Regions from separate parts of the Colwellia sp. BRX8-5 genome, predicted to be linked through region 2. Evidence: predicted binding sites of a transcription regulator. Region 2 holds the regulator's gene; each other region holds the start of a gene.
The links. Region 2 encodes sigma-54, which starts transcription at its own class of promoters, with help from an activator protein. Its sites were predicted from a motif close to GTTGGCACGNNNNTNGNNT; they were not measured.

Region 1: H4J62_RS00715 (PAS domain-containing sensor histidine kinase) is a predicted target of sigma-54. The motif match lies at 2,114-2,132, and genes of this name have one in related genera.
Region 3: flgA (flagellar basal body P-ring formation chaperone FlgA) is a predicted target of sigma-54. The motif match lies at 1,456-1,474, and genes of this name have one in related genera.
Region 4: H4J62_RS00755 (flagellar hook-length control protein FliK) is a predicted target of sigma-54. The motif match lies at 1,909-1,927, and genes of this name have one in related genera.

What each region holds. Positions count from the first base shown of each region.
Region 1 covers NZ_JACGVR010000001.1:168,091-171,538, forward strand. Annotated here, with positions in the region: gene H4J62_RS00710 (sigma-54 dependent transcriptional regulator) at 451-1,920, shown strand; gene H4J62_RS00715 (PAS domain-containing sensor histidine kinase) at 2,167-3,354, shown strand; gene H4J62_RS00720 (sigma-54 dependent transcriptional regulator) at 3,341-3,448, shown strand, end outside.
Region 2 covers NZ_JACGVR010000007.1:164,869-168,316, reverse strand. Annotated here, with positions in the region: gene lptB (LPS export ABC transporter ATP-binding protein) at 1-687, shown strand, start outside; gene H4J62_RS07555 (RNA polymerase factor sigma-54) at 767-2,275, shown strand; gene hpf (ribosome hibernation promoting factor) at 2,299-2,586, shown strand; gene ptsN (PTS IIA-like nitrogen regulatory protein PtsN) at 2,632-3,087, shown strand; gene rapZ (RNase adapter RapZ) at 3,119-3,448, shown strand, end outside.
Region 3 covers NZ_JACGVR010000001.1:145,054-148,501, reverse strand. Annotated here, with positions in the region: gene H4J62_RS00610 (protein-glutamate O-methyltransferase CheR) at 1-415, opposite strand, end outside; gene H4J62_RS00605 (chemotaxis protein) at 481-1,428, opposite strand; gene flgA (flagellar basal body P-ring formation chaperone FlgA) at 1,612-2,304, shown strand; gene flgM (flagellar biosynthesis anti-sigma factor FlgM) at 2,379-2,693, shown strand; gene flgN (flagellar export chaperone FlgN) at 2,731-3,159, shown strand; gene H4J62_RS00585 (TIGR03545 family protein) at 3,341-3,448, opposite strand, start outside.
Region 4 covers NZ_JACGVR010000001.1:177,438-180,885, reverse strand. Annotated here, with positions in the region: gene H4J62_RS00755 (flagellar hook-length control protein FliK) at 1-1,817, opposite strand, end outside; gene fliJ (flagellar export protein FliJ) at 1,951-2,397, opposite strand; gene fliI (flagellar protein export ATPase FliI) at 2,464-3,448, opposite strand, start outside.

The DNA of each region.
Region 1 (3,448 bases), on a different contig from region 2:
ATAAAAATAAAAAATATTTTTCACGGTTCTTTCCGCATTAAAATTGAAAAGTGATTATTTATATTGATTACAACTTTTTGACACTAGTATTAGCTTAACAATTTTAAATATTGATTCTGTTGCAATATTTATTTTTTATCTGTAGTTGTTTTTACACAATAAGCTTGCCATATTTGTATTTATAGGAACTATAGGACTCTGCTATAAACAAATTATCCTGAAGCATTTATCGGCAAATTATTACTTATCTTTAGATATTTTATATTTATATGAAGGTAACGATATTTATCATTAAGATAGAGTCTCGCTATCTGACTTTATTTATCGAGTAAAAATATCATACTATTTAAGTCAATTTTATGACGTTACAGTGTCAATTTATTGTTGCTTATTTACTATATCTCGCTAGAATAAAATTATAGATAACAAAAATATGGTTTTTTTAGATATATGCAGGGTCAAAAACATGTACTTGTCGTTGATAACGACATTGCCAGACGCGATCAAATAGCGACCGTATTATCATTTGTCGGTGAACATTTTTATGTGTGTCCTGAAGATGATATTGAGCAGTATTTTAAAGAAACTGATAATATTCTTACGGTGGTTTTGTGTGGCAAGGTCAGTGATTTACTGGTCGATTTTGTTAAAAAACACCCTGAAACACCTTTTATCCTCCATGATGTACTCGACGCGACTTTATTAAGTGGTGCTGTTAATGTTTTAGGCAGTTTAGCTGTGCCTTTAAATTATGCTCAGCTTACCGAGCAAGTACACCACTGTCATCAATACCATAACCAATTACCCTCAAAGCGAAATCACAACGGTCCTAATTTGTTATTCCGCTCTTTGGTGGGCGCCAGTGAACCTATGTTACAAGTGCGCTTTTTAATTGAACAAGTGGCTAGTACGCAAGCGAGTGTCTTGGTTTTAGGTGAGTCAGGTACGGGTAAAGAAGTTGTGGCACGTAATATTCATAATTTATCTGACCGCGCTAAAGGGCCTTTTGTTCCGGTTAACTGTGGCGCTATACCCGGTGAATTATTGGAAAGTGAATTATTTGGTCATGAAAAAGGTGCCTTTACGGGCGCTATTTCTACCCGTAAAGGGCGTTTTGAAATGGCTGAGGGTGGCACGTTATTTCTTGATGAAATAGGTGATATGCCTCAACCCATGCAAGTGAAGCTACTTCGTGTTCTGCAAGAACGTACTTTTGAGCGTGTCGGTGGCGCAAAGAGTATTAAAACCAATGTGCGTATTATTGCTGCAACCCATCAGCACTTAGAAGATATGATCACCGCGGGCACATTCCGCGAAGATTTATTCTATCGTCTTAATGTTTTTCCTATTGAAACACCGGCATTACGTGATAGAAAAGAAGATATTCCATTACTGATTAAAGAACTTATTTCTCGTTTTGAAGCAGAGCAAGGACAAAGTGTTCGTTTTACTGAGCAAGCGATTGAATCTTTAAAATTACATGCTTGGGCAGGTAATGTTCGAGAATTATCTAACTTAATTGAACGTATGATCATTATGTTTGCTGAGCAAGTGGTTAATGTCAGTGAATTACCAGCAAAGTATCGTCATATTGATGTTGAAGAGTATCAACCTGAATACCCTGATGAGTTGCAAGAACGTGATGCGATAAATGAGCTATTTTCTGGCTTTGATTATGATGACGAAGAAGATACCAGCAGTTTTGCTGACCAACCAGAAGAAGCATCTGTGGTTGATGTTTTGCCAAACGATGGCTTGAATTTAAAAGAATACTTAGCAGATCTTGAAGTGTCGATGATAAACCAAGCACTTGAGAAAAATGACTGGGTTGTTGCACGCTCGGCAGAACTATTAGGGATGCGTCGAACTACATTAGTTGAAAAAATGCGTAAGTATAACTTACAAAAAAACACGAACTAATATCCTACGTTAACCAGGTGTATTGATTGTTATATCCGTTATTACACCAGCCGTTGTACTGGAAAGTATCGCGACGGTTAGCGTCTTTGTCTTTGGTTGAACTGAATATTATTAGACAGTAAAGCCAAATCTTTGACGGCAAGAATTGTTCTAAAAATCGCTTCTAACATCATGTAAATTAATATAAAACCTCTTTGGCATAATTAATGCTTTATTCAGTTGGTATTTTTAAATTGAGTAAAGTATATGGCCGTTGCAGTTTCACATTCATCAGCATCTTCTAAATTGTCTACACCCATTCATTGTGTGGAAGATAATCTGTTTCATAAAGCTAAATTTGTTTTTACTCCGCAGTCATTTGCTCATAGCGATACGTTAGAAAGTGAAGCATACCGTGGCGAGCTATCGTTACTTCGTCAAAAGTCTAATCAACTTGAGCAAATTATTGATGTTATGCCGACCGGGATGATAATGCTTGATGGTAACGGTATTGTTATTAAAACCAATAAAATTGCTAGTTTGTTACTCGATGAACCGATTCTTGGTCAAGCTTGGTTTGATGTTATTAAACGCTCGTTTAAACCTCGTGCCGACGATTGGCATGAAGTGTCATTGAAAGACGGCCGCCGGGTTAAATTAGAAATTACTGCTTTAGGTGATCAACCTGGCCAGTTAATTATGATCACTGATTTGACCGAAACGCGTTTATTACAAGATAAGCTTAGCCATATGCAGCGTTTATCGTCATTAGGTCATTTGGTTTCAAAGCTTGCTCATCAAATTCGCACACCACTTTCTGCCGCTATGTTATATGGTGCAAATTTAAAAAATAAAAAGCTTTCTTCAGACGATCGAAGTAGCTTTCAAGACAAATTAATGGCGCGCTTGCACGACTTAGAACAGCAAGTAAACGATATGTTGTTGTTTTCAAAAAGTGGCAAGCAAAAAGTTGTTGAACCACTTTCAATTAATAAATTGATTACGCATTCAGTTAACGCCGTAGAAGCATTAATCGTTCAGGCCAAAGCGAAAGTAAACATTAAGCTTTGTGATGATGATTGCCAAATCTTAGGTAATAAACGTGCGTTAAGCGGTGCTATTGAAAACTTAATTCACAACAGTTTACAAGTTATTAAGCAGGGTGCGGAGATTTCCATTACCACCTACTGCCAAAATGAATACGCTTATATTAGTGTACAAGATAATGGTCAAGGTATTAGTGAAGAGCTTGCCAATAAAATTTTTGAACCTTTCTATACATCAAGGGCACAGGGAACCGGCTTAGGTTTAGCGGTGGTAAAGTCAGTTGCTAAGGCTCATCAAGGCGATGTTCGCTTAGTGAGTAAGCCAGGAGAGGGCGCGCACTTTTGTATTCACTTACCTATTTTAGACACAAACAATGTTAACGGGGAGAACACTAATGAATCAAAGTAAAATATTAGTTGTTGAAGATGATGCAGGATTACGTGAAGCCCTGATGGATACTTTAAAGTTATCAGGTTATCAATGTATTGAAGCTCAATCAGGT
Region 2 (3,448 bases):
AAAGGCAGAAAAGTGGTTAAAAATGTCAGTATGCAAGTTTCAGCAGGACAAATAGTCGGTTTACTGGGCCCAAATGGTGCCGGAAAAACAACTTCTTTTTATATGATTGTGGGGTTAGTTGAAAGTGATAGTGGCGATATTATCTTAAATGACGAAAACCTGACGTTAGCGCCTATGCATGAGCGTGCGAGAAAAGGCATCGGATATTTACCACAAGAAGCCTCTATTTTTCGAAAACTCAGTGTTTACGACAATATTATGGCTATTTTACAAACACGAAAAGAATTATCAGATGCTGAACGCGAAGAAAAATTAGAACATCTTGTTGAAGAATTCAACATAGGTCATATCAAAGATAATTTAGGCATGAGCTTATCTGGTGGTGAACGCCGCCGAGTAGAAATTGCTCGCGCATTAGCTGCTGAACCAAAATTTATTTTATTAGATGAACCTTTTGCTGGTGTTGACCCAATTTCAGTAGGTGATATTAAAAAAATTATTCTACACTTAAAAGAACGTGGCATTGGTGTGTTGATCACTGATCACAATGTACGTGAAACTCTCGATGTATGTGAACATGCGTATATTGTTAGTCATGGTGAACTTATTGCAGAAGGTACTGCAGATCAAATTCTTGCAAATCAACACGTAAGAGATGTATACCTTGGTGAACAATTCACGCTATAGTAGTCAGTAAATGAATAGTATCTTCGTATGAAAAAAACGAAAATATCCCATTAAAAATAATAGGAAGTTAATGACCTAAATGCGCCCTACTCTACAACTCCGCATAGGACAACAATTAACCATGACGCCACAATTGCAGCAAGCAATCAAATTGCTGCAACTGTCTACGTTAGAGCTTCAACAAGAAATTCAGGAAGCCTTAGAAAGTAATCCATTATTAGAAATGGATGAGTCTTCAAATAATCCCGAAGATAAAAGTACTGACAACCTTGAAGAAGCTCACACTGCCGGTAATGGTGACGTTAAAGAAGCCCCTGCTTCTGATGGTAGCGAAGACGCTACGCCTACCATTGATGAAATCACCACCACTGAAGCCATGGACAAGAACGATATCCCTGAAGAATTAAACATGGATACCACTTGGGATGATAACTACACGGCCGGTGCAGCAAGTTCAAGCTCAGGCCCAGCTTCAGAAGATTATACTTACCAAGGCGAGACTCAAGACTCCATTCAAGATCATTTGCGCTGGCAAATGGAATTAAGCCCTTTTACCGAAACAGACCGCGCTATAGCGACAGCAATTATTGATGCTGTTGATGACGCCGGTTACTTAACGGTATCTAGTGAAGACATTTTAGAAAGTGTTGCCATTGAAGGAGTAGAGCTTGATGAAATTGAGGTGGTACTAAAACGTATTAACCTCTTTGATCCTGTCGGTGTCGCTGCTCGTTCTATTTCAGAATGTTTAATCATTCAACTTAATCAATTTGACCCCGCTACACCTTGGTTAGCAGAAAGTAAGTTAGTTTTGCGTGACCATATTAATCTGCTGGGTAGCCGAGACTATCGTACATTAATGCGTAAAACTCGACTGAAAGAAGAGCAACTGCGCGAAGTGGTGCGTCTTATTCAATCACTTGATCCTAGACCCGGCGATAGTGTGATGAAGAGTGACGATCAGTATGTTATTCCTGATGTGTCTGTTGAAAAGAAAAATGGCCGTTGGGTGGTCGAATTAAACCCTGATACTGCGCCAAAACTTTCGGTGAATCAGCAATATGCTTCGATGTCACGTTCGATGAAGTCGACAGCGGACACACAATTTATTCGCTCAAATTTACAAGAAGCTAAATGGTTTATTAAAAGCTTAGAAAGCCGTAATGATACCTTATTAAAAGTGTCAAACTGTATTGTGCAACGTCAAATTGGCTTTTTTGAACATGGTAATGAAGCCATGCGTCCAATGGTTTTAAATGATATTGCCGAAGCTGTCGATATGCATGAATCAACCATTTCACGAGTGACGACACAAAAGTACATGCATACGCCACGTGGAATTTTCGAACTGAAGTTTTTCTTCTCAAGCCATGTTGGCACCGAAAGCGGTGGCGAATGCTCATCAACAGCTATTCGTGCATTAATCAAAAAATTTGTTGCTGCCGAAATCCCAGCAAAACCACTTAGTGATAGTAAAATGGCTGATTTATTAGCCGATCAAGGGATAAATGTAGCTCGACGCACCATAGCAAAATATCGAGAGTCACTTTCTATTCCACCTTCTAACCAACGAAAAAGTTTACTTTAACGAAAAGATGAGGAATTAAGCTTATGCAAATTAATCTTTCTGGCCACCATGTTGACATTACCGAAGCTTTACGAGAAAACGTCACGACTAAGATGGCAAAATTAAGCCGACATTTTGATCATATCAATAATGTTCATGTTGTTCTCACCGTTGAAAAATCAAATCAAATTGCTGAAGCGACTGTTCACGTTAGTGGCTCTGATTTACATGCAAAAGCTGAAAATGCTGACATGTATGCCTCTATTGATAGTCTTGTTGTTAAGCTTGACCGGCAAATATTGAAGTACAAAGGTAAAACGAATCAGCATTAATGCTGTTTATCGCCTGTTCACTCACCAAAGAATCTAAGTAGTATAATGAAGTTGCAAGATATCCTTACCCTTGATTGCACCCTGTGTGCGATTAAGGGTACAAGCAAAAAAAAACTCCTTGAAATAATTAGCACAACTGCGGCAAAAAAATTCGACAATATTGATACTCATCAATTATTCGAAAGCTTAATGGCGCGTGAAAAGGTTGGCTCTACCGGCATAGGAAATGGCATTGCGATTCCTCATGGTCGATTAACCAACACGTCACAAGTTATTGCTGTATTGCTGACCAGTGAACAAGCCGTTGAATTTGATGCGATAGACAACCGTGCTGTCGATATTATTATTGCGTTATTTGTCCCCGAAGAAAACTGCCAACAACATTTAGATACCTTACAAAGTATTGCGCAAATATTTAGTACTAAACAGTTCGCAAAGCAAGTAAGAAAATGCCAAAATTCGCAAGAGCTTTTTACTTTAATAAAGCATGCTAAACGTTAATAAAATCTAATAATAATCCAGGAAAACTCAAATGAAACTCTTGATAGTCAGTGGTCGCTCAGGGTCAGGTAAAAGTGTCGCCTTACGTGTACTCGAAGATTTAGGCTACTACTGTGTCGATAATATTCCGGTGAATTTATTGCCTGCATTAGCGCATACCGTTATTAATGATTACGACAAAGTAGCGGTTAGTTTAGATGTACGTAACTTACCCAATGATCCTAATGACGTTTCAGAAATATTAGATTATCTACCAAAAACAGTAAAACTCGATATTCTGTATTTAGATGCTGATGACTCTGATCTTATTCGACGTTTTAGTGAAACGCGTCGTTTACATCCTTTGATTAAACAAAATATC
Region 3 (3,448 bases), on a different contig from region 2:
CTCCCGAAAACGCAGCAGGATTACTTTGCTTAAATTCTTGAACTGCCATCGCAATAGAATAAGGTTCTTGACCTGAAGAACTTGCCGCTGACCAAATTTTTAAAGGCGTTCTTTGATTTTTAAACTCAGGAAGTAAGCGTTTTTTCAATAGTTCAAAGGGGTACTCATCGCGAAACCACAAGGTTTCGTTGGTCGTCATGGCGTCGATAACTGCGGCGCGTAACTGCCTTTCAATTGGACTGAGAGTACGAGTGACTAAATCACCTAATGTGGTAACATCAAATTTAGCCATTAAAGGGGCTAAACGGCTTTTTACTAGGTATTGTTTATTTTCACCTAAGACGATGCCACATTGTTTCTCTAGGAAGACTCTAAACTGATGATAACTGCTATCATCAAGCTGTCGGATTGACACTTCGATATTCCGCCTTAAATTATTATTATCATTTATTAACGATAGAATACGCTAAAAATAATGGGTTAATTAGCATTATTTGCTAGTTCATCTTTCTTTAACCATTTTTTTACTGCTGTGGCTAACTCATCAGGATGAAACTTTGGAATAAAATCTTCTGCACCAACTTTAGCAACCATGGCATTATTAAAAACACCACTTAGCGAAGTATGTAAAATAACCGGCATGGCTTTCAATCGATCATTATTTTTAATCTCAGCGGTTAAGGTGTAACCGTCCATTTCAGGCATTTCTATATCAGAGATAAGTAAAGCCACTTTTTCGGTAATTGATGTATGACACTCGGCTTCTATAGCAAGTAATTGATCTAAAGCGTCTTGGCCATTTTTAGCTAACAACATTGTTAAGCCTAATGGCTCTAGAGCTCTTCTCACCTGATTTCGAGCTACGGTTGAATCATCCGCGATCATAATTACCCGTTCGCCAAGACTAACTCCGACACTCGCATCAACAACACCTTCACTGAGTTCTGTTGAAATAGGACTAATTTCATTTAAAATTTTCTCTACATCTAAAATAGAGACCATTTTTTTGTCTATTTCTGTAACCGCCGTTAAATAGCTTGATTTGCCAGCACCTTCTGGAGGGGGCATGATATCTTTCCAGCTTAACGTGACGATTCTCTCAACACCGCCAACTAAAAAGCCCTGCACACTGCGATTATATTCTGCAATAATGACAAAGGAATTTTCATCTGGCACTATTTCTGGGCCACCTGTCGATTTGCTCAAATCGATCACTGAAATGGTTTGGCCACGAATATGGGCAACACCTTTAATAAAAGGGTCTTGTCCTGGCAGTAAGGTTAAGCGCGGACAAGGCATAACTTCACGTACTTTAAAAACATTAATACCAAAACGTTGTGGTCCGATTAAACGAAAAAGTAATAATTCAAGCCTATTCTGTCCAACCAACTGAGTGCGTTGATTTACTGAGTCTAAAATTCCTGCCATACAAACCTCATTTTACTTAATTCACAAAAAGGCACACTTCTTGATTGTGCTTACAGATACATATTGAACGTTCAATTTTTTGACGTTTAGTGCGTATTCGTCTGTTTTTAATTATTGTTAAACTATACATAAATTAAGCATAGACGAGTATTTTAATTTCCCTAGCAAATAGTTGACAAATTTATGAGCATATTCAAGATATTTATCATTCTTTCGCTAATCTCAGCGCTTTTTTCAAATCTAGCCTTTGCCCAAACGATGGACAGACAGCAACTTCAAGATTTTGTTACCCAATTTATAAAAAATAACACGCCATTGCCAAAGCAAGGAAAGATAAACGTTTCAGTCTCTACTTTAGATCCCAGAATTATTATTCAACCTTGTTTAACACCTTTAATCGCAAATATACCTGAAAATCATAATGGTAGAAACGTAAATGTTAAAATAAATTGCGACGACCCATCGTCTTGGTATCTTTATATTCCTGCAAAAATTCAAGTGGTCATACCGGTAGTTGTTGCAAAAAGTATCATTAGTAAGGGCAGTAGAGTTGATAGTTCAAATGTCACCATTGAATATCGCGATAAATATAGAATTCGTGGTGAGAGCTTAGATGATACCAGAATCGTTATTGGTACCCGAGCTAAAAGAAAGTTGAGGGCGGGTGTGATTCTAACTAAAAAAAATATTTGTTTTGTTTGCAAAGGCAGCCATGTCACGCTTATTGCGCAATCGAATACCTTGACAATAAAAACCTCCGGCATAGCCCTTGAAGACGGGGGGCTTGGCGAGCAAATAGCGGTTGAAAATGAAGGCAGTGGTAGAACGGTAACAGGGCGAGTATCGGCTATCAACGAAGTGATAATTAATTTATAATAATGGTTAAGTTATTAGGCTGCTTGCCGATAACAAGATAGTGAATATCAACCCGTTATCTATAGGATAGTATTATGGCTATAAATATCAATAACTTGTCAAACAACAGTCAGGTAAAGCAAAAGCTTGATCAACAAGTACAAGTCAAACAGCAAGCCACACAAAATGCAGCAAGTAGTGAACAAGGAAGATCTGTAGGTAAAGATTCAGTCTCTTTAACACCACAAGCTCAACAGTTAAATGAGTTACAAAAGAAAGCGAATGACGCACCAGCCGTTGATCAGAAAAAAATCGATCAACTCAAAAAAGCCATTGCAAATGGTGAGTATAAAGTTGATCCTGAAAAGCTTGCTGCCAGTATAGCAAATTTCGAATTTAAACTAGGCTAACAGTTTACTGTTAACCTAATCACAGGAGTTACACCTGATGACAGCGTTAGCAGCAGAGCAATTAATTGCTCAACAGTTACATAACCTACAGCAGCTTGAAGAGCTGCTCAGCGTTGAAAAAGAAGTCTTACAAAAACAAAGCCCACAAGCATTAACTGCCGTTACCGAGCAAAAAGAGGCTTTGCTAAAAGCCATACAGCAACTTGATGAACAAAACGCTCAAAATATTATTTTGAAAAACGAAGTTAAATCAGGTATTCATCAGCAAGAGATTGCTGAAATTGAAGCTATTTTACTGCGTTGTAAAGACAAAAATCAGGTTAACGGTCAAATCATACAGCAATCTTCACTTGCCGCTGAACGCATGAAAAACTCCTTGCTTGAGAATCATAACCGCTCATCAATGACCTACAATAGTAAGGGCAAGAAAAGTGGTGGCCTTAGCAGTTTAGGCATTAAAGCTTAGTAAAAACAACACGCTAATTAACAACAAAAAGCCTCAACTTAACAATAAGCTGAGGCTTTTTTTACAGAAAAAACTAAAACGACTTTATTAAACGAGTTTAGCTTGGCCGCTCAGCTCCCCCCTTGGCAGCTACGATAGCTGAGCGTAAACTTGTCATTAATGATGAGTAAGCTAAGCAAGCCTAACCAAATAGTTTCCCTAGTTTTTCTTTTGCTTTATCTTTGAGCTTATCTTTTTGTTTATCTTCAAACTCTTTCTTTTTCGCTGCGACGATATCTGAGTTAATCAG
Region 4 (3,448 bases), on a different contig from region 2:
TTCACATTACCTAATTCTTGTGGGTCAAGACGAATTTCAACCTGCTGAAGCTTTTGGTTCATCATTACCATGACTTTATCATTCAATGCGCCAGTAAAGTCTTTACGGTATACCGATAAGGCTTCATTTTGTAACGCTGTCACTTGCTTGGCATTTGTTGCTGATTGGGCCGTTGATTGCACATGGTCACTGGTTAATTTAGTGATCATTTCCTCCGCAGAAGCCGTAGATTTGGTTACTTCATTATTGGCTCGATGCATATCTCTATTAAGAGTATTCTCAATACTTGTACTGACTTGTTTCTTATCAAATATTTCATTAATAGTTTTTTCTTTGACTTGAGCATCATTGTTAGCCACTTTATCAAGCTGAGTTAAGCTTTGTGCCTGCTTTTGGTTTTGTTGCTCTGCCGACTGATCTTTAGCTGGCTCTTTAAATTGTTCACCGGCATTTAAATTTTGTGTTTCAAGGGTTTTCTGGTTTATCTGATTAACCCCTCGACTATTATTTGCGTTATTTTCCTGAGCTTGTTTTTCACCTGGAACAGCTACACTTGAAAAAACAACATTATCCGTATTGACCTTATCAGCATCAATTGCTATTTCGTTAACCAAGCTTTCATTTTTAAGGGTTACAGGCAATACCGCTCCAGCCAACTCTTTATCGACCGACGTTTTACTATTGCTGATACTTTGATTACTTTTATCAGGAATTATAGCTTTGTCTTGATTGGCGATAAGTGCAGCTTTAATTTGTTCAAGTTCAGTATCCGTGGGCGCTTTTTCCATATCCGCTAATAGCGCTTCAAGATCACTTAAAGGCATCGCCTGTTTCGGTACATTATTGGTTTTATCTACAATCGGCTCTGCTTTTAACGACGTTTCGCTTTGAGCAGGAGGAACGGATTGCGTGGAAAGTTGGCCATTAACATTCGTTGTTTTTAGCGAGGGATCTTGTCCTTCACTGTTTGTTTTTTTCTCCAATAATGCAGATAAAGCTAATTCAGCCTCCCCTTGCACAACTTTATCAGCAACGACTTTGGGTTCGCTAGCTAGGTCAACTTTCTTTGCTGGCATTTCACTGTTAACCGTTACTGGAACGGTTAATGATTTAGCTAACTCTGGCGCAAGGCTATCTTTTGCTAGGGTATTATCACTGGTCGCTACATTTTCTTGGCTATTGCCACCAAGCACTTGCCTTAACATTGCTGCTAACTGTGTTTTTTCTTGTTGATGACTACCAGCCACAACTATTGATGGTTTTTCATTAAGTTGTGATGGTATCGCACCGTCATTTTTCACCGTATCATTTAATAGTTGTTGTGACGCAGATAACAACGACATTAATTGCTCGGTACTTTTATCTGTATTTTCAGGTGCGGTGGAATTAGTATCAAGATTAATTAATCCGCTAGCTTTGTGTTCCGGTGTTTCTTCTTGGCTATTTTCTACTCGAACATTTTTTTCACTAGTCGCTGTATCATCATAAGGCAATCTTTCTGAAGCTTCGCTTTGGTTAATTTCTGTATTAACCTTCTCATCAGAAACTCCACCCATTTGCTTTTCTTTTGGTTGCACATCCGTTGTGGAAGATTTTTCTTGGGGTACTTTCTTTTCAGCATTAATTTCGCTAGCAAGTTTCATGTTATTGCCGCTTGCCTGTTGCTTTTTGCCGCTTTGTTGACTTTGATAATGCTGGTCAACCATTTGTGCAAAATCTTTAGTTGAATTTTTGGATGTGCTAATCGCTCCTGACTGAACAGGGCTAAAGTCCTTACTTGGCGAGATATCTATGGCTAATGGAGTAACTTGCGGCATAGTAAACCTTTTTATTTCAATGGTAAATTTGAGCTATATTTACAATGATGACAACGTCGTTTATTGCGAATACTTTTTATATTAGTTAAATAAGCAAGTATTGTTCCACTTAGAAATTACTATTTAATTCACTTTACCCCCGCATTTTACGACGGACAAATTGTTGAGTAGCAATTTCATCAAACATTTTTTGTTCTTGCTTGTTAGCGATAAGAGTGAGCGCTTGTGTTTTTTTATCAAGCAGTAATTCTACCGCTTGAATTTTTTGTCGCTGCGCTAGCCAGAGCTGTTTGCTCTTTTCCACCATCGCCTTACTCTGCATAATCGCAATATCAACTTGCCCAGCAGCATAATCGAGCTTGGCAATAAAGGCATGAAAATGACTAAACGTCGCGCTATCAATACCCACCATAGAGCGAGCATTCAAACGTTTCATATATTCAAGACGATAGTCACTGACACTTTGTAAACGTTCAAGATTTTGTTGGTATTCAAATTCAGCAGTTTGCAGTGCTTGCGCTGCTTTTTTTTCTTTATCCTGTTCATAGCGATGTAAGGTATTCAGTTGCTTTAATGGCATAACGTCCTCCTAGATAATGCTAAACAGCTAATAAATTTTTCGAAAATAGTGTTAACGTTATTATGCTTAGGCATTTTGCTGGCCTTGTTTTGCTTGCGCGTGTGCTTGCGCTGCAGAAAGTATTTCTTGAAGTTGCGTTAAGCTTTGATCATAAGGAATAATTTCCAACATTTTTTGTTGTAGGAAGAACTTGATCACCGGCATTAAATCAATGGATTGATCAATGCGAGGATCATTACCACGGCTATAAGCGCCAATAGCAATCAAATCTTTATTTTGCTGGTATAGTGAGTAGACTTGCTTTAGTTGCCGAGCAAGTTGTTGATGCTCATCACTGGTCACCATCGGCATAACACGGCTAATCGAGCCTTCAATATCAACAGCGGGGTAATGCCCTGAATCGGCTAAGGCACGAGATAAAACAATATGTCCATCTAAAATAGCACGCGCCGCATCAGCAATCGGATCTTGTAAATCATCACCTTCGGTTAATACGGTGAAAAATGCGGTAATTGATCCCTGACCATCGCCACCATTACCGGCTCGTTCAACCAGTTGGGGTAACTTTGAAAAGACCGAAGGCGGATAACCTTTGGTTGCCGGTGGTTCGCCGACAGCCAGTGCTATTTCTCGTTGCGCTTGGGCATAACGCGTTAGCGAGTCAACCAGTAGCAAGACATTCAGACCTTGATCACGAAAGTACTCAGCAATTTGTACCGCAGTTTCACAGCCTTTTAAACGCATTAATGGCGAATTATCGGCAGGCGCCGCAACAACAACTGAACGTGCTCGCCCTTCTTCGCCTAAAATTTCTTCGATAAACTCTTTAACTTCTCGACCACGTTCGCCAATTAGCCCCACAACGATAACATCAGCAGTTGTGCCGCGTGTCATCATACCTAACAAGACACTTTTACCGACACCTGAGCCGGCAAATAAGCCCATACGCTGACCAATACCAACCGTTAAAAAACTATTAATAGCGCGCACACCGACATCAAGCGGTTCAGTGATACCACGCCTTGATAACGGATTAATCGGCTTATTGTTT